DNA from 2 places in the Arthrobacter sp. KKT183 genome. Region 2 is predicted to be linked to the other one. Evidence: riboswitches for the same ligand, from Rfam matches in the RefSeq annotation. Region 2 holds a riboswitch; the other holds the start of a gene.
What was found. Region 2 has a riboswitch for cyclic di-AMP ahead of ACZ2GY_RS16220 (C40 family peptidase). Riboswitches for the same ligand answer to the same signal wherever they lie in the genome.
Positions count from the first base shown of each region.

Region 1: linked by a shared signal. The riboswitch ahead of ACZ2GY_RS02555 (NlpC/P60 family protein) and the one ahead of ACZ2GY_RS16220 (C40 family peptidase) in region 2 are both predicted to bind cyclic di-AMP.

Region 1 is NZ_CM145770.1:512,024-521,244, reverse strand. Features, by position in the region: gene ACZ2GY_RS02585 (FdhF/YdeP family oxidoreductase) at 1-1,647, shown strand, start outside; gene ACZ2GY_RS02580 (molybdopterin molybdotransferase MoeA) at 1,689-2,942, opposite strand; gene ACZ2GY_RS02575 (DUF6457 domain-containing protein) at 2,939-3,223, opposite strand; gene mobA (molybdenum cofactor guanylyltransferase) at 3,237-3,878, opposite strand; gene ACZ2GY_RS02565 (HNH endonuclease) at 3,875-4,375, opposite strand; gene ACZ2GY_RS02560 (NlpC/P60 family protein) at 4,561-5,409, opposite strand; gene ACZ2GY_RS02555 (NlpC/P60 family protein) at 5,433-6,239, opposite strand; cyclic di-AMP (ydaO/yuaA leader) riboswitch at 6,245-6,404, opposite strand; gene ACZ2GY_RS02550 (M23 family metallopeptidase) at 6,562-7,440, opposite strand; cyclic di-AMP (ydaO/yuaA leader) riboswitch at 7,538-7,731, opposite strand; gene ACZ2GY_RS02545 (metal-dependent transcriptional regulator) at 7,850-8,554, opposite strand; gene serC (phosphoserine transaminase) at 8,795-9,221, shown strand, end outside.
Region 2 is NZ_CM145770.1:3,435,737-3,444,957, reverse strand. Features, by position in the region: partial or broken gene ACZ2GY_RS16250 (cytochrome c biogenesis CcdA family protein) at 117-380, shown strand; partial or broken gene ACZ2GY_RS16245 (IS3 family transposase) at 711-2,096, opposite strand; gene ACZ2GY_RS16240 (histone-like nucleoid-structuring protein Lsr2) at 2,266-2,589, opposite strand; gene ACZ2GY_RS16235 (multicopper oxidase domain-containing protein) at 2,958-3,413, shown strand; gene ACZ2GY_RS16230 (multicopper oxidase family protein) at 3,415-4,554, shown strand; gene ACZ2GY_RS16225 (heparan-alpha-glucosaminide N-acetyltransferase domain-containing protein) at 4,610-5,860, opposite strand; cyclic di-AMP (ydaO/yuaA leader) riboswitch at 6,499-6,682, shown strand; gene ACZ2GY_RS16220 (C40 family peptidase) at 6,685-7,572, shown strand; gene ACZ2GY_RS16215 (DsbA family protein) at 8,352-9,125, opposite strand; gene ACZ2GY_RS16210 (hypothetical protein) at 9,201-9,221, opposite strand, start outside.

The DNA of each region.
Region 1 (9,221 bases), 730 kb from region 2:
ATGTTGAGCGCCATGGAGAAGCAGAAGGAAAACGGCGGCCAGATAGTGGCAGTCAACCCGCTGCCCGAGGCCGGCCTGCGCCGGTTCAAGAATCCCCAGAAGCCCAAGGGCGTAGTGGGTCGCGGCACCGATCTTGCCGACCAGTTCCTGCAGATCCGAAGCGGCGGCGACATGGCGCTGCTTCAGGCGGTGTCCAAGCGGGTGCTCGAGGCCGAGGACAGGAACCCCGGCACGGTGCTGGATCATGAATTCATCGCTGAATACTGTGAGGGGCTGGACGAACTACGGGAACACCTGTCGGGTCTTGATGAGGAGACCGTGCTGGAGGCGACGGGGCTGCGTTCTGAAGAGATCGACGAACTGGCCGACCGCTACATCAGGTCCAAGAGGACCATCATTACCTGGGCCATGGGCGTCACGCAGCAGAAGAACGGCGTCGGCACCATCAAGGAAATGATCAACCTGCTGCTGCTGCGCGGCAACATGGGCCGGCCTGGCGCGGGCGCCTCTCCCATCCGCGGACACTCCAATGTGCAGGGCGACCGCACCATGGGCATCTGGGAGCAGATGCCGGACTCGTTCCTGGACGCGCTCGGTAAGGAATTCCGGTTTGAACCACCCCGCGAGCACGGCGTGGACTCCGTCGCGGCGGTCAGGGGAATGCGCGACGGCGACATCAAGTTCTTCCTCGCGCTCGGCGGCAACTTCGTCGCTGCGATGTCGGACACCGCAGCCACCGAAGCGGCCATGCAGAACCTTGAGATGAACGCGCAGATCTCCACCAAGCTGAATCGCTCCCACACGGTTATCAGTGAGGACGCAGAAGCGCTCATCCTTCCCACGCTCGGCCGCACCGAGATCGACATCCAGGCAACCGGCCCGCAGTTCGTCTCCGTCGAGGACACTGTCAGCGCCGTGCACTCCTCTGAAGGCAGGGTAGACCCGGTGGCACCGGGGCTGCTGTCCGAGGTTGCCATCGTGAGCCGGTTGGCACAGGCCACCATCGGTGACCGCATTGACGCTGACTGGCAGGGATTCGAGGACGACTACGACCGCATCCGGGACCACATTGCACACGTGGTTCCAGGGTGTGAGAACTACAACCGGCGGATCCGCGAGAAGGACGGCTTCCTGCTGGCCAACGGGCCGCGTGATTCGCGAAAGTTCAATACCCCCAGCGGCAAGGCGATGATCACCGTCAACGAACTGGACCCGATGGAGTGCCCGCCCGGCCGCTTGATCCTCCAGACCATGCGCTCGCATGACCAGTTCAACACCACCATCTACGGCTACAACGACCGCTACCGCGGAATCAAGAAGGGCCGCCATGTGGTCTTTGTGAATCCCGAGGATCTCGCGGAACTCGGCTTCAAGGACGGCGATCTTGTGGACGTGCACGGCGAGTACCTGGACGGCAAGGACCGCGCGCTGCGCAAGTTCCGGGCGGTTGCGTACCCCACCGCACGCGGCTGTGCTGCGGCGTACTACCCGGAGGCAAACGTCCTGGTTCCGCTGGACGACACCGTGAAGGGCAGCAACACCCCGGTCTCAAAGGGCGTCATCATCCGGCTGGAGCCGGCAGCTGACGGGCCGGCGGGCGGCACCGGCGAGGAGAACGCGCGGGAGAACATGCCGGCTACCGTCTGACCTGCACCGCCCTGCCGCGTTTCAGCTGAACGAGGGAGCTGCTAGCTGAACCACGGCAGGGTGAGTGCCGGTACCTTTTCGTCCGGCTCACAACCATGTTCAGGTACAACGAGGACGCCGTCGGCATCCGCCAGACCGCGCAGCATGCCCGAACGGTGGTGGACTGTGGGCATGGCGCGTCCGTTCTCCAGGCGGTACGGCACCAGCCGAGTGCGCCCTTCCAGCGGCTTGAAGGCCTCACCTGCCAGAACTGAGCGGGACTCCGGGAAGGCGGCTCCCCGCAGACCGGCCAACAGCGGTGCTCCCACCGTGAACAGCGCCATCATCGCGGCGAGCGGGTTGCCGGGCAGGCCCACAAAGAATCGGCCGTCCGGCAGCCGTGCCAGGAGCGTAGGGTGTCCGGGGCGCATGGCGATGCCGTCGATGAGAAGCTCAGCCTCGAGCACAGCCAGCGCGCGGCGGATGTGGTCCGCATCCGAGGAACCGGTGCCGCCGGTGCTGATCAGGACGTCTCCGGAAGCCCTCGCGAGAGAGACTTCATCTGTGGCCTCGGCGCTGATGGCAGCAACGACGTCGTCCAGATCATCACGCGCGCGGGCCACCGTATCCACGTGGCCGCCCAGCATGGTGAGCAGGCCGGGCAACTGCGGGCCGAACGTATCGCGAACCTGGCCCGCCTCGGGCAACCCTGCCTCGATCACTTCATCACCGGTCAACAGCAGGGACACCCGTGGCGCACGGAGAACGGGAAGCGTGTCATACCCGCAGACTGCGGCCAGCGCGATCTGCGCGGGATTGAGCACCGCACCGGCAGCTATGGCCTGCGCTCCCTCTGCCGCTTCCTCACCTGCCGGGCGGATATGTTCGTTCTCGAGCGGCTCGTCGGGGCGGGCACGGTCATTGCGGGTGAGCATGCCATCCCGGATGGCTCCGTGCTCAGAACGAAGAATTCCGGTAGCCCCTCGGGGCACCACGCCGCCTGTAAGGATGAACGTGGCCTGACCGGGTTCCAGCGTGGCGTAACCGGACTTCTTGTGCTCGTGTGCCCGGTGCCAGGGGCTCTCATCCTCCTGAACGGGTGTGATCAGCGTCCACGGCGGCTCGCCGCTGAGCGCCCAGCCGTCCATCGCCGAGGACGCGTAGTGCGGGATGGGCTGCAGCGCCACGACAGGTTCAGCAAGGGTCTGGCCGAGAGCGTCCGCGAGGTTCACGGTCTGTACAGGCTTCGGAGATGCCGATTCATACGCCAGCCGCCGGGCCTCCTGCCAGCTCAACTCGTGCCCTGCACTGCTCATCGGCGGTCTTCCGACCCGGCGACGGGCGGGCACGCCGCATGGGCGGCCTGCAGCGCTGACCGCATGGCCGTTCCGCTGTCTGCCTGCCCGGTCCCGACGGCCATTCCGGCTGCATAACCGGCGATGAACGTGGTGAGCGGCGCTGCGGGTCGAACAACCGAGTGCGCCGCCTGACCGGCCAGCGCCAAAACGGCATCGACATCGACCTCGATGCCCTCAAGTTCAAACGTTTCCAGAAGCTTCTCGCTCCACTGCCTGAGCAGGCGTTCCCGATCCTCCATGGTGAACCTTCCGCTATCTGCCCGCGCCTGGCTCCTCCACCCCGAACTGCCGGGCATCGGACCACGTATCAATGTCAGTGGTTGAGCCCGCGGGAACTTCGACTGGACTCCATGTCACCCTAGCAAGGAGCGCGCGCATAGACAGATTCCTTACTTCCTGCTTTTCCACTGTGGCCAGGTCAGCCCAGCGGTACAGTGCGGCAAGCGGTTGGTCCCTGCCGCCGTCGTGAGCCAGAACCGAGGCGCCCGTTTCAGCGGCGCCTCGCATGAGTGCAGGCAGTGCGTCGCTGATCCGCGGCATGTCGCACGCAAGCACAAGCACCCAGGGCGCGGGATCGGTCATCAGATGTACGACGGCGGCGCTCACCGCCGCTGCCGGCCCCCCGAAGGGCGGGTCTTCCCGTACCAGTTCCGCCCGGGGCGGCAGATCGGGCGCCGGTCCGCCAACAACGACAAGCCGCCGGGCTTCATTCAGAGCGCTGCAGGTTCGTTCCAGAAGGGAGAATCCATCGACGATCAGGGTTGACTTGGGGACCCCTCCGAGCCTTGAGGACCTGCCTCCGGTGAGCACAACGGCGTCGTACATCAACTCGCTGGCGCCACCGACACCGGCGGCAATGCTACCGGCGCCCCGGCCGTCGCGTGTATTGCTCACGCGGCGTTGTCAGCGGGCAGGAATTCGCTCCACTGCGGCAGCGGTTTTTCCAGTTCCCGGATCTGCCAGAACGTCCCCCGGGGCGGCGTAGGCACAATTCGCAGGGACCAACCCAGCGAGGCCAGTGTCTTGTCACCCTTGGCGTTGTTGCAGCGTAGGCAGCAGGCCACCAGATTCTCCCAACTGTCCTCGCCCCCACGCGATCGCGGAACAACGTGATCAATGGTCGAGGCAGGCTTGCCGCAGTAGGCGCACAGGTGGTTGTCACGCCGGAGCACTCCACGGCGGGTCGCGACGGTGCCGCTACGGTAGGGGATCTTCACATACCTGTTGAGGAGGATGACTGATGGCCGCGACAGCACTTCGTTGGGGCCCACTACCGGGTCCTCCCCTTCTGCGACGACGCTGGCCTTGCCCGTAAGAACAAGCACGAGCGCCCGGCGGAAGGTCACGACCGCCAGTGGTTCGTATCCAGCATTCAGAACGAGAGTGCGCATGCACATTCCTCTTTGCCATCCATAGCCGCAGGATTGAATCCCTGAGGTCCCTGAAGCTACGGCGAAGGTACTTCGGATTGACAGTGCAAGAGTAAGCCGTTGCCGGGAGGATCCGTCAATCGCCACGCACGACAAAGCCCTCCGCCTGATAGGCAGAGGGCTTTGTCGAGGGAGGGTAAGGGAGATCAGCCGCCAACGCGGATGTAAACACCGCCGGAGCCGAGTTCTGCAGGTGCCACAACGGTCTGGTTGCCATTGAAACCACCGTGAACGGCCTGCCCTCCACCGATGTATACAGCGATGTGGGCTGCGCCCATGCCACCGTCAGCGTAGTAGATGAGATCGCCGGGAATAGCTTCCGCGGCGCTGACCGTGCGGCCGAGGGAGAGATAGCCGGCCGGCCATCCATGGAAGTTGATGCCGGCAGCGGCAAGGGCGTTGCTGGCGAGGCGGGTGCAGTCCTGGATTACTCCGAGCTGACCCTGCGCAGCGGCAGCAATGGTGGCCGCTACACCCGAGGAGACCTGGGGAGCTGCGGGCGCGGGCTTCTCGGCGACAGCAGCCGGTGCAGCAACAGGAGCCGCTGCCTGTATGGCGACAGCGGCCTCCGCTACGACGGCGGGTGCTGCTTCTGCGACTGTAGCTGTCTCCGCCACCGGAGCGGCTTCGATGATCTGGGCCTGCGGCTGCACAACAGGTACAGCCTCGACAACAGGGGCAGCCACAGTGGGCGCCGCCACTGCCTTGACGGCAGCCTTGTTGAAGGAGATTTTGGCATCCGCCGGGGCCTGAATCGGGGCCTTGGCGCCCTGAACCTCAAGCGTGGTGGTGACGGTGTTGCGCTCCGCGGGCAGCTCCACAGCGTTGGCCGCGACTCCGCTGGACAGAACGAGGCCCGAAGCCGCCGCGATGACGGCTGCCTGGCGACCTACACCGCCGGCGTTGTCACTGACTGCGCGGGCAATGGAGGAGAGGTGGGCTGAACGCTGCACTTCGGCGCGGTGGCGCGCTATGGCACGGGTGTTAGAGGTCATGTGTGTGCTCCAGGTATCTGTTCTTAGCTAACGCGGACGAAGCTAGAGCCAGCGAGATCGGACAGGCTGTGCAGCCCGGTATTCATACCGTTCAGGCCACCGCTGATGACCTGGCCGTTACCTACGTAGATGGCAACGTGACCTGCGGAGACAACGAGGTCACCGGGTGCAGGAGTGGAAACGACTGAGCCGAAAGCGAAGAAATCGCTCGGCGCGATGTCCCCGACCGACTTGCCGATTGAGCGCAGTGCCTTCTCAACCATGGCGGTGCAATCCTGGGCAACGCCGATCTGCGAGTAGGCCGAGCCTACGAGCGCTGCGCCGATTCCGCTGGAGGTGGGCGCCTCGACGGGAGCCGGAGCCTCAGCGGCGGGAGCCTTTACCTCAACCTCTGCCTGGGGAGCTGCCGCAACCTCGACGGCGGGCTCAACGACCGGGGCCGGAGCGGCCACAGCTGCTTCATTCTGAACTACTGCTTCAGCCTGCACTGTGACGGCTGGGGCGGGCTCAACAGCCTCGACGACCGGAGCTGCTACAGCTTCAACGGCTGCTCGCTCGAAGGTGACGGTTGCGTCAGCGGCGGCGCTGACGCTGACCGGCTGAGCTGCCACGGCACTGAGGGTCTTGACTGCCTGGGCCGAGCGCTGGGCGTCAGAAGCGCCATGAGCCGGAAGGCCTGCGGTGAGGACGAGTCCGGAAGCAGCGACGATGACTGCTGCCTGGCGTCCTACGGAACCTGCGTTCGAAGACACAGCCCTGGAAATGGCTGCGAGCGAATTTGTATGAGCCGGAACCGCACGATGGCGCCCCAGCGCAGAGCTATTTGACACGTTGAATTGCCTCTCCCTACGCCTGCGAGGTGAGCTGTCGGATTCGGATGGGAGTCACCCGGCCGCGGATCGTCTCAGATCCAGCGACTTAACCCCAAGGACTTCAAGAAGAAGCCCACAATTGGTTCCCCCGCCCCTGCCATGCGATTGTTGCGAACGGAACTCGTACAGTGGCAGAGCTAGGCGATCTGCACGAGTGCCGCCGAACCCCCTGCGATTCGGCACGAGTTAGACGGTACATCAGTTCTCTGGCTATGTCACATTCCGGTCACGGAACGGTGTGTTCATGATTACGACGCGGCCAACCGGCGCGGAAAATGACTCAGAGCCAGCCGAGCGGATCGACGTTTTTGCCGTCGACAAGGACCTCAAAATGCAGGTGGCATCCGGTTGAGGCGCCTGTGGAACCCACGCGTGCTATCGCGTCGCCACGCTCCACAACCTGGCCCACCGCCACGTCCATGGCCGACAGGTGGTTGTAGGTGGTTTCCAGTCCGTTGGCATGCTTGATCACCACACGGTTGCCGCCCCCGTATGCGTGCCAGCCTGCAAACGTGACGGTGCCGGCCGCAGCCGCCAAGACGGAGGTCCCGCAGGCTTCGCTCATGTCCTGTCCGGTGTGGAGTTCCCCTGCACCGGTGATTGGGCTGATCCTGGCTCCGAAAGCGGAGCTCATCACCATACGGTCCAAGGGTGCTGAGAGAGAGCCCTTGGCCTCCGCAGTCACGATGTCTCCACCGGATGCGGAAACGATCTCGGCAAGCTTCGCATCGGGATCGAAGGTGCTGTGCAGTGCCGCGCGGTCAAATGAGACATCCGCACCGGCGGCAGCCTGCACTGGCTGCAGTTCTTCCTGCTCAGCTGCAGCAGCCACGGTTTGCGCTTCAGCGGGCACCACTGCGGCGGTGGTGGGCAGCGCAACCGTGAGCACCATGCCAGAGGCAGCGGCCGCAATGGCAACCTTCTGGCTGAGTCCGGCGAAGGAAACGTCGCGGCGAGTGCTGGCTGCGCGGCGTCGTCGTTCGGTGCGTTGGGCATCACGGGGGCGTAAGGAAACTACCGGGGCTACCGTTCCGGTGCGGGCTTCACGGCGGGGCAGCGGATTATCCGGGCAGGTGGAAACCGGCGCCGGGAAAGCGTTGATTTCAGTGCACACCGGGCTGGACGGCGCTGCTGCTTTGTCCGCAGCCTGACGTGCCAAGCGCTCAGCTCGTTCCCGCCTATGCGCATCGCGTGGCCGCGCTTCAGCGACCGGGGTGCTCGCACGGCGGCGCCCCGAAGCAGTGTTCGACAAGGAGACCCTTTCTCATTTTTTGCCTGCGAAGTTAGCTGTCGGATTCGAGTATGAGAAAACTCGGTTCAGATCCCTGCGGTGTGGCAGCATCCGAACTTCACCCCAAGGCCATGGCATGCCATGACCGGTTGTGGGTCCTCCGCCCCTGTCCATCTGTGTAACACTGCGTTCGCTGACAGGGTTAGGCAGGCGAACCAGGTAACGCTGGAGTATCAGCGCCAGGAACCAACTATAGCCGTGAGCGCCGGAAAGTAATCATTTCGTAACCATGCTGTGGATATCCTTCGGGAATCCAGAGCCTTCCAGGTCCGGCGCCTCAGAACTGCGGCTGAACCGCCACAAAAACATGCGAAGCAACTTCCGGCGGCAACTCCAGCGCACCCTCCACGCCGGGCACCCGAACGGACACGTAGTCTCCCACTGCCTGTAGGGTCATCTGCGCTCCGGGACGCAGACCGCCTTCGTCCAGTTGGGTCAGCAGTTCGGGATCCACCTGAATGGGTTCGGCCAGCCGGACAAGGGTCACAATCGAACCCGCAGTGTAGTTTGCCATCGTGTCCGTAAGCGTGCGCACGCCCAAGGTGAACGCTTCCGACGGGGTACCGCCCAGGGCCTCAAGGCCAGGGATGGGATTGCCGTAGGGTGATTCGGTCGGCTGGCCCAGCAGCTCATACAGGCGCCGCTCAACCCGCTCGCTCATCACGTGTTCCCACCTGCACGCCTCATCGTGGACGTAGGCCCAGTCCAGGCCGATGACATCGGAGAGCAGTCGTTCCGCCAGCCGATGCTTGCGCATCACCTCGGTGGCCCGCCGGCGCCCGAGCTCGGTCAGTTCAAGGTGACGGTCGCCGGTCACCACTACGAGTCCGTCACGTTCCATCCGACCGACAGTCTGCGAGACCGTAGGGCCTGAGTGACGAAGGCGCTCGGCGATCCGGGCACGCAGCGCAACGATGTTTTCTTCCTCAAGTTCAAGGATTGTCCGCAGATACATCTCGGTGGTGTCGATGAGGTCCGTCATTTGCGGGGTTCAGCTCCTTGGCACTGGTGCGGTTTGAGCGTTGATGCAGCGGCTGCCTGCAGTGCCCAACAGATGGGCCGCCGTCGTCATCCCTACGCCCCACAAGGTTAACCCATTTACACAGCGTCACCCGCCCCGCTGATCCGGGCGCATCCGAAGCCGGTCACAATGCATCTGCGCTGAGCGTGCTGGGGCAGAATGGTCTGCGACCCCATCGCAAGCAACCTCCCTGGAGTAACCATGAGCGATCCCGCCGACATCCGCATCCCCGCCGAGCTGCTGCCGCAGGATGGCCGGTTCGGTGCGGGTCCCTCCAGAACGCGCCCCGAGCAGCTGGAAGCGCTGAACCGGGCAGGAACGGCCCTGCTTGGAACCTCACATCGGCAGGCACCGGTCAAGAATCTGGTGGGTTCGGTCCGGGCCGGTTTGATGGACTTCTTCGGCGCCCCGGAAGGCTACGAAGTGATTCTCGGTGTTGGAGGGTCCACTGCTTTTTGGGATGTCGCCTCCTTCGGTCTCGTTGAAGCACGCGCGCAGCATCTCTCCTTTGGTGAGTTCGGATCCAAGTTCGCAGCGGCGACGTCCAAGGCACCATTCCTGGGCGAGTCAACGGTCATCACCTCTGACCCCGGCTCCCGGCCGGTGCCCGTCGCGGAGCCGGGCATCG
Region 2 (9,221 bases):
GAACTTCAATGAAATTCCACTGGGAGAGGTGACCCATTGCGAAATTGTACGCGGCGCACGAACTTACATGAGCTGGTATTTGGAGCTACGACCTGGGCGCAGCGAGTCGGATCCCAACATCCACAACCGGGACCGCGTGGCGTGGAGCGTTGCTGGGATTCGTGTACTGCCTGGGGCTGGGGATCCCATTTGTGCTGGTGGCACTCGGTGTTGAATGGGTCTCCCGGACACTCGCCTTCGTGCGCCGGCACATGCGTATCTTCAATCTGGCCGGAGGTCTCCTGCTGGTGCTCGTGGGCCTGCTGATGGTTTCCGGAATCTGGACGCTATGGATTTACCAGCTCCAGAACCTGGCCGGTACCTTTCTCACCCCGGTGTAGGGAGCGCGGTTTAGCTCTTTCTCGCCGGGCAGAATCAGCCTCATACCAATTCGGCCGACCACCAACGCCAGTGCAAACAGCGCAGCGCTCATCGCAGTGCGCCTTCAGCGCTACCGGCCATGCTCCGAGCCGACCCTGTAGTGGGGCAACGACGCGTGCATGCCAGCATCACACCTGGGTGCATCCATCATCAGTTCGTCCATCCGAGCCATTTCCGGATTGTGTTGCCCCTTTCGGGATCCCGGGGTTAATCGTGAAGACCGCCAGCCCACTATGACTGGCAGTCGGAATTTTTCAAGTCAAGCGGTACCAAGGTGAGTTAGACGGAGGTTAGGCCGCCGTTTCTCCGGCGGTTTCGGTCGGTTGGTTGATCCATGCCGGTCCGGGTAGAGCGAGGATCTTGGGATCGGTAGCGGTGCTGAATCGGTGGGGGTGCTTGTTCCTGGCCGCGGCCAGGGTTTGTGAGCGCTTTATGGCCACTGCGTCGGCGAAGCCGTAGTGCACGTTGGCCGGGGTGTGGAACCCGATGCCGGAGTGCTGGTGATGGTGGTTGTACCAGTCCACGAATTCGTTGATGAAGGCCCGCGCATCGCCGAGTGAGGCGAAGCGTTCGGGGAATGTCGGCCCGTATTTCATGGACTTGAAAAGCGACTCTGAGTATGGATTATCGTTGCTCACCCGGGGTCGGGAATGGGATCGGGTGATCTCCAGGTCAGAGAGCAGCGCGGCCACACGTCATCGACGTCATCGACGTCCCGCGGTCGGCGTGAACCACCTCCGGGATGCCATGGACGCCGAAGATCTCCCGCATCATCTCCACGGCCAGGATCCCTGATTCGGTGGCGTGCACATGCGCCCCGACGATGAACCTCGAATAGATGTCCACCATCAGGTAGCAGTCGAAGTACTTGCCCTTGACCGAGCCGGCGAGCTTGGTGATATCCCAGCTGAGCACTTGTCCAGGGGCGGTGGCAACCAGTTCCGGGATGGCCCGGGCCGGATGCTTGGCCAGCCGGCGGCGTTCCTTGACCTGCTTATTCTCCTCCAGTACCCGGTAGAACGTGGAGACCGAACCCAGGTAGGTCCCCGCATCCAGCAGCTTCGCGTAGACCTGCAGCGGTGCCAGGTCCACGAACTCCGGCGAGTTCAAGGCCGCCAGGATCTCGGCCCGCTCCGCGGTGCTGAGCTTGTTCGGCGGCACCGCCGGTTCCTGGTCCACCGGTACGGCAGGCTTGCGGTAGATCGTGGTCCGTGAAAGCCCGACCAAGGCAGCGGCCTGCCGCGTCGGAACGGCAGCGTTCACCAACTGCCGGTAGGCGCTGGTCATCTCTTCTTGGACTTCGGCTCGTCCGGCGATTCCGCGATGGCGTTCTCGAAGAACGCCGAGAGTTTTCCCATGACCTCCAAGGCTGCCTCGGTCTTGTTCAACCGGCTCTCGCTCACCTCCAACTGGCGGCGCAGACGTGCGATCTCGGCCTGCTCCCGGGACAGCTTCCCGATCGTCTCCCCGGCTTTCTTGCCAGCAAGGACACCGCCATCACGCAGCTTGCGCCACTCAGCGATCTGAGAGGAATACAGCCCATGCTCACGCAGGAACGCACCGCCCTCCTGACGGGTGCAGGCATCCTCGTACTGCGCTAAAAACTCAAGCTTCTGCGCTGGGGTAAAAGACCTTCGAGGGGTCGGGCCACCGGCACGCGGTCCGGAACTACTCATGGATCCATCTTGGCCTACCTTGGCCAAAACTAGATTAGACATAATGATCGGTTTCCTGGTTCTCGCCCCACGCGATTAAGCTGACTTGCTCTGTCACCGTGGTACCGCTCCAGCCTGACACGTAGGGTGCTGGCAGGGGAGTGTTGTGGTGGTCTGGAGGCGGTTGTCCCTATTTGATGGCCGCGTAGTAGGCGTCGAGGATTGACTGGGTAATGCGGCCCTTAGAGCTGGGGTTGTAACCGTTTTGGCGTGCCCATTGACGGATCTGTTGAGTGTCTTCGCGGTTGGACTGCTCTGCCGGTGCAGACCGTAGTGTGCCTCGGCTTGTACGCATGATGCTGGCTTTCCTACCGTTTTGAATGTATCCGGACAAGGTCGAGCGCAGCTTCTTCGCGTTCGCGGTTGTCAGGTCGATTTCATACTTGGTGCCGTCCAGGGCGAATCGGACGGTTTCCTGTGCTTCATCACCGGTGAGGTCATCGATTAACTGCACCTGTACACGCTGAGCCATACGTTAGTTCTCCTGAATCATTCACACATCGAATCGGCGAGCTCCAATTGATGACTGTAACCCGAACTGGGATGTGAGCTCTTGGCCGACAGCTAATCCCGGGCGCCCGGGTGTAGAAGGGGAACGGAGTTGCCCGGATCTGTCGCTTCCCGCATCACCGCAGTCAGCAACTTTTCGCACAGACGTTGCCGCTAACGCTGGCTCTATTTGGCCTACATCTAAGATGCGCGGGCGCCGTGGGCGAAGAGGGGACTGGAAGCACTAACCGGCCAGCGGATTTCGTTTAGTGAGTCCTACTTTTCTCCAAGGAGGACGGTGCATCCTTTCCGTGCAGGTAGGAAGGAAAACCGATGTCTGTTTCTCGGCGGCAGGTCCTCACGTACGGGGGACTGGGGGTACTGGGGGTCGGTGCGCTGGCTGTCCCGTTCAGCTCCATCAGTGCCAAGTCAGCGAGCAGCCTGGCAGATGGGGATATGCCCGTACCGTATCGCGTTGCGCTTACCCAGGCTCCGGTGCTGGAACCCTACGCGGTGGGGCGTGCTCCTGACGGCGCGAAAGTGCATTACTACAGCGTCACGCAGAAGGCCGGTACCGCCAGAATCCTTCCGCGCCTGTCCACTCAGATTCTTGGTTACAACGGGATCTTCCCTGGCCCCACGATTGATCTGGTTCAGGGGACGCGGGCTGTGCTCAAGGTTCGGAACCAGCTTCCGCCGACACATCCGGTATTCGGTTATCGGATATCGACTTCGACGCATTTGCATGGTTCTGCGTCGTTGCCGCAGTTTGACGGTTATTGCCAGTGATGTGACTCCTCCTGGGTTCGCGAAGAACTACGAGTACCCCAACTTCCAGGCTGCACGCAGCCTCTGGTACCACGACCACAACGTGCACACCACCGCGAAGAACGCGTATTCCGGATTGTCAGCACAGTTCCGGCTGCATGATCCGGCCGAGCGGGCCCTGCTGCCTCAGGGCGAGTTCGATGTTTCTCTCACGCTCTCGGACGTCATGTTCGCCGCGGACGGCAACCTCGCCTATGACGACAATTCCTTCTCCGGGTTGTGGGGAGATGTGATCCTTGTGAACGGAAAGCCCTGGCCGGTGATGAAGGTCCAGCGGCGCGTGTACCGCTTCCGTATCCTCAACGCGTCTATCTCGCGCTCCCTCCGGCCGACGCTCAGCACCGGTGAGCCGGTGCATGTGGTGGCCACCGACGGGGGACTCATGCCTAGGACGCAGTCAGTCGACTCATGGCGCCACGCCGGCGCCGAGCGGTACGAAGTGCTGATTGATTTCTCTGGGTACCAGCCCGGGCAGCGGATTGAACTGCGGAACCTTTCGAACAAGAACAACGTCGACTACGACTTCACCGACCGGATCATGGCCTTCGATGTCACGGACCAGCCCGTGGACACCTCCGATCACACGTGGAAGACCATCTCGCAGACATTGGCTTCCAGTGAAGTGATGGACCTGCGTCCGGCCCGCGACACCCGGGTGCGCAAGTTCCGGGTGAAGCGCGATAACGATGTCTGGGTCATCGGGGAGGACTCCTGGGAGGACATCATCGCCAGCGGATTCCGGCGGGTCATCGCTGACCCGGACTTGGGCGCCACGGAAATCTGGGAATTTGAAAACAGTTCGGGTGGCTGGTTCCACCCGATCCACATTCACCTCGTGGACTTCCAGATCCTCAGCCGTAACGGCCGGCCTCCATTCTCCTATGAGATGGGACCCAAGGACGTGGTGTACGTGGGTGAAGGAGAAACCGTTCGTCTCCTCATGAAATTCGGTCCACACCGCGGAAAGTACATGATCCACTGCCACAACCTCCCTCACGAGGACCACGACATGATGACCCAGTTCAGCGTCGGCCTGAAACCCGGCGACGTGGACCTCAACGACCCGATGAAGGCTGCCCCAGCCTTCTGGGACGGGGAGTAGCCCAGCCAATACCCGCTCTCCTGCGGCCCAGGCAGCCTGTCGGCTCCAGGAACAATCACTCGGATTCCTTGCCGCATGCTGACGTAGCGCTGGCCAATATTCCTCCGGCTGGTGCAGTAGCTCTCAGATACGCAGGCGGCTGCGACTGCTCCGGGCTGCACCTGCCCCTTGGGAAATGAGAGATTCGAGCGGGCCCCGGGATTTCAGATGGTGGAAGATGAGGCCGAGCACCACCGCTATCACCGCCTGCACCCAGAACAGTTGTACCGGGTGGGGTATCGGATTGAGTTGCTGAACCACGCTCATGACGCATATATGCAGCGCGTACAACGACAGCGTCATGGCCCCGGGCGCTGATAATGGCAGGAGAAGATTCCGATACCTGCGCGTCAACAGTAAACACAAACCGATCGTCGCCGCCGCTGACCCAGCTACGTGCAGAAGGTCCAGGGGGGGCACCCGAGTGCGGGGCACTCACCGCGAGCCACCACCACGTCCCGTACTGGTCGATCCCGGCGAGCCCGACCTGGAGCATCGCTTCAAGGGGGTAGGTGCTTCCCTCAAGTGTTTCCGAGAGGGCCTTCAGTCCGCCTCCTGGCCCGAGCAGCTGCCAACTGAGCAGCTTCGCCATGACGGCCGCTGTGAGGCCAACACCGAGCAGTCCCAGTTGGGCGCCAAGACGCTCGAGGTTGAGGCGACCGATGGCCATACCTACCAAGACGAAAGTGATCCATTGCAACACGGGGTAATAACCCGTTAGGAAGATGTCGGCGAAAAGCGTTTGAGGTGTGATGAAGTGCCCGAAGAGCGGGTTAGCACCTAAGGACGGCGGATCCACCTTCTGCAGCACCAACGGTCGTAGCAGGTACGCCGCAACCGGTGATAGCAGCATCCACATACCAGCCCACCCAGCCAGGGCCTTGAACGGCAGCCCGATGAAGGGCAGGGCGACGAGAAACAGGATGCTGTAGTGGAACAGGATGATCGCGATGTTCGTCTCCACTGAGCCAAGTGCCAGCCCGATTAGTGCGATGATCAGGGCGCGGATAGCGATGCCCCTGCGGTCTGCAGCAAGGACACCACCACGGTGCGGCGAGTTTCCGCCCGTGAGGAGGGTAAGTCCGATGCCTGCGACGACGGCGAAAAGACCTGAGGCCCGGCCGGAAAAGGCCAGCGCTGTCCACGTTGCTTCGCCGGTGCCTGAGGAGTAGAGCGGAAAAACGTGGGTGCTCATCATCCCGAAGAGCGCCACTCCCCGGGCAGCGTCAATGCCGGTCAGCCGCCGTGGGAGAAGCTTGGTGTGCATTTGCAGATGTTCTCATAGAGCCCAACGTCCCCCTACACATCGATGCACCGGTTCTGTTATCCCGGAGCATTGTTGCCGGCACAGCGGAGCGCCACCCGGTTACTGTGACGGCTGCACCAAACCGGAAACTTAATGGCCTGGCGGCTCCCCTCGGATGGTTTCGCGGGAAGCCAGGAGGATGGCTGCCAACGTAGACTGCCGCCATGGAATACATCTCCGTCCTCTTGCCCTCAGCGGCCGTAGGTACCATCTTCTACTTCACGATGCGGGCCATCTTCGGTGCTGACAGGGCCGAACGGGAAGCGCAAGCCGCCGCCGAACGCGAAGTACCACACACCACACCTGCTCTAGCCGCTGGCCGGGAAACTTCGTCAGAGAATCGGAGTTGAAACCCATTTAGGGAGCACGAGGACACACCGCCTCCTCTGTCTCATCTTGGGTGAAGACATCGCCGCCGATTACCGTATGCGGAGGGCTGGGAGACATTCACAACCAACTCCCTCAGTTGTCTTTCCTTGGACTATCGAGCACCATCCGGCGTTGCCGTTATGTGATTGTGACTTTCAGTGTGACTACAGATATGATTCTCGCGGTGTCAGGGCCTAGATATGGGTGACACCCCTCCAGCAGATTGCTTAACTCTGTCGCTGCGGAGGTCCGTTCCGAAACGAATCACGGCAGAGGCGGGGGAACCGGTAAGCGGGTTTCGAAAGAAATCCTAGGGGTTAAGGCGTAAGCCGCACTCATTTCAGTGCTGCTGTATGCCCGGGTGACTCCCATCCGAATCCGACAGCTAACCTCGCAGGCATTGGGAGAGGCTAACCATGTCCAAGAACCGTCATATCGCACGTCACCGTGCCGTCCCCGCCAACCCCCTGCACAATGTTGCCAAAGCGGCTTCCTCCGGGGTTACAACAATGGGACGCCCGGCAGCTGTAGTTGTTGCCGTGTCCGGCCTGATGCTCGGGTCGACACTGCCAGCCACCGCCGGAGCGACCTCCACCCCGTCCACCGCAGCGCAGCAAGCGGTGGACACCGCGGCCACCGCAGCAGTTAGTGTCGCCTCACCAGCTGCAGTAGCAGCACCCGGGGCTGCTACGCACACTGTCCAGCCGGGGGACACGCTTGGGAAGATCGCGGCTTCCTACGGGGTCAGCCTCGAAACAATCTTCGCGGCCAACGGCCTCGGATGGGAGTCCATCATCTACCCTGGCGATGTCATCGCCCTGGCAGGCGGCGGCGCCAGCCACCCGAACGGTGCAGCAACTCCAGCTGCTCCAGCGCCGGTAGCTCCGGCACCGGCAGTACCTGCGCAGGTTGAAACCAGCACCATGGGCATCACCACAGCGTCGAGCACCATTGAGCGTGCTCCTGCCCAGGCATCGACTGTGGCGGCCAGCGGTGTTGGTGCGGCGCTGGTTGCTTCTGCTTACGGGCAGCTCGGCGCCACCCAGGACTGCACCATCCTTGTTGAGGTTGCGTTGCGCTCCATCGGCAAGTCCGTTGGGGACCTCGGTCCGACCCAGTTCTACCAGTACGGCACCGTGGTCAGCACCCCCGCACCTGGTGATCTTGTTATCCGTCCTGGACATATCGGCATCTACGTCGGTAATGGTCAGGTCATCAGCAGCGGAATGAACGGCGTCAACGCAACCCTGCTACACCCGCTTTCGGACCTGGCAGGATCCTCCTACGTCCGCGTCAGCGCATAACGCAACCAACACTCATAAGAGGAAGGGGAGGCCAACCCACACGGGTTGTCCTCCCCTTCCTCTTTGTCATTCCCGGGATCGAACGCATCCACAACACCCAACAAGATGGGCGTGCCGGTAACCGCACAGCAGGGGCGGCGGCTACCGGCACTGAGGGCCCGCTCTGATAGCCCTCGTCGCACCGACAGGGGCGGTGCGCAGTCCAGCGTACCGATGGATTCTGGGCAGGGGCTGAAGGGAACCGCCTGAGGAAGCTTCGGGCGACATTGGAGCTGGAACGAAAAGAAAGGTTTTTGTCTATCACCGGATGACCAGCCAGCCGCCGCGGACGTAGAGGAACGTAGCCTCTGTCTCGGGCGTTGGATAGGCTGTGAGCTCTCGCAACGGACACCCCGCTGTGAGAGGAGTGTCCGCAATTACAGGTCGAGCGCCGTCCGGGGATCGGTTAGCGCAGCTTGAAGTTATTCGAACCGCCCTGGTTCGTACCGTTCTGGAGATACGGGACGCCTGTGAAGCGGCAGGCGATGGTCACCGTCCTGATCATGATTTACCGGACGAGGGGTGGACTGTTCAGCAGCAGCTACTGTCTGCGGCAGTGCAGGACCTGAAAGATCTCGACGGGGTTCTCCAGGAACTCAGAACGCACATCGCGTCTTCTCCAACGCGCTAGCATGTTCTGCCATCAACTTCTTGGCCTTCAACAGAGGATTCCCGGCGGAGGTTAGTTCGCGACGTCCTGACAACGCTCCACTGCTCCCGAGATCCGGGTTCAGTTTCCGCTAACGCTGCGGCCTGCCCTCTTCGACGGGACGCGGGGTGGCCCCATTTGGTGTCCGGTGCACCGCGTCGGCTACTTGTTCGCGGAACCCGTCGAAGGATGTGGCCTGGCGTGACTTCCCGTCCAGCAGGAAGAACGTCGAACCTCTCTCTACCCCTGCCTTCTGAGCCTCGGTTCGGTCGGCTTCAACCTGCTGCATCGTTCGGGGGTCTGCCACGTCGGCATCGAACCTTGCCAAGTCCAGTCCAAGATCCCGGGCGATTTCTCGATGTCGCTGGTGGACCGACGTGTTCTCACGGCTTCCGGTAGTAACCGGATCCGAGCGGTTATCTTCCAGAGCGGCAAGGAAGTCCCGGAATCTGCCTTGTTTATCTGCCGCCTCCAGAGCGACCGCTGCCGTCCAGGCGTCCTCCGTTGAGGGCAGGTGCCTGACCGCAAAGGACAGATACTCGCCGAAATCGCGTTCCAGCACGCGCAAATAAGAGTAGATGGACCCGGAATTTGGCCCACCGACGTCAAGGTACTGAATCAACATCGTGCGCTCATCTGGAGCGCGGAACAGCAATCGGCCGCTATCGCTCAACGTCTGCCTCAGGGTTACATGAAGCAGGTCGGGCCCAACGCTGGCTTTCCCTGCTTCCGGATTCCCGGTGACGGTTCGGTACCCCCGGGGCGGCGAGGGCAATGATGTTGACCTGCGGCCGGCAGCGAAGGCGATCCCTCCCAGGAGAACAACCAATGCAACGGGGATGAGGGCCGCCAGCCAGGGATTCATCAATCACTTCGTTTCTGTTTACCGTGCCGAGCCGAGTTACCTGCGGGTAACGGTGGTGTTACCAGGGTGTGGTAGTTACGGAACCGACAGGGAAGG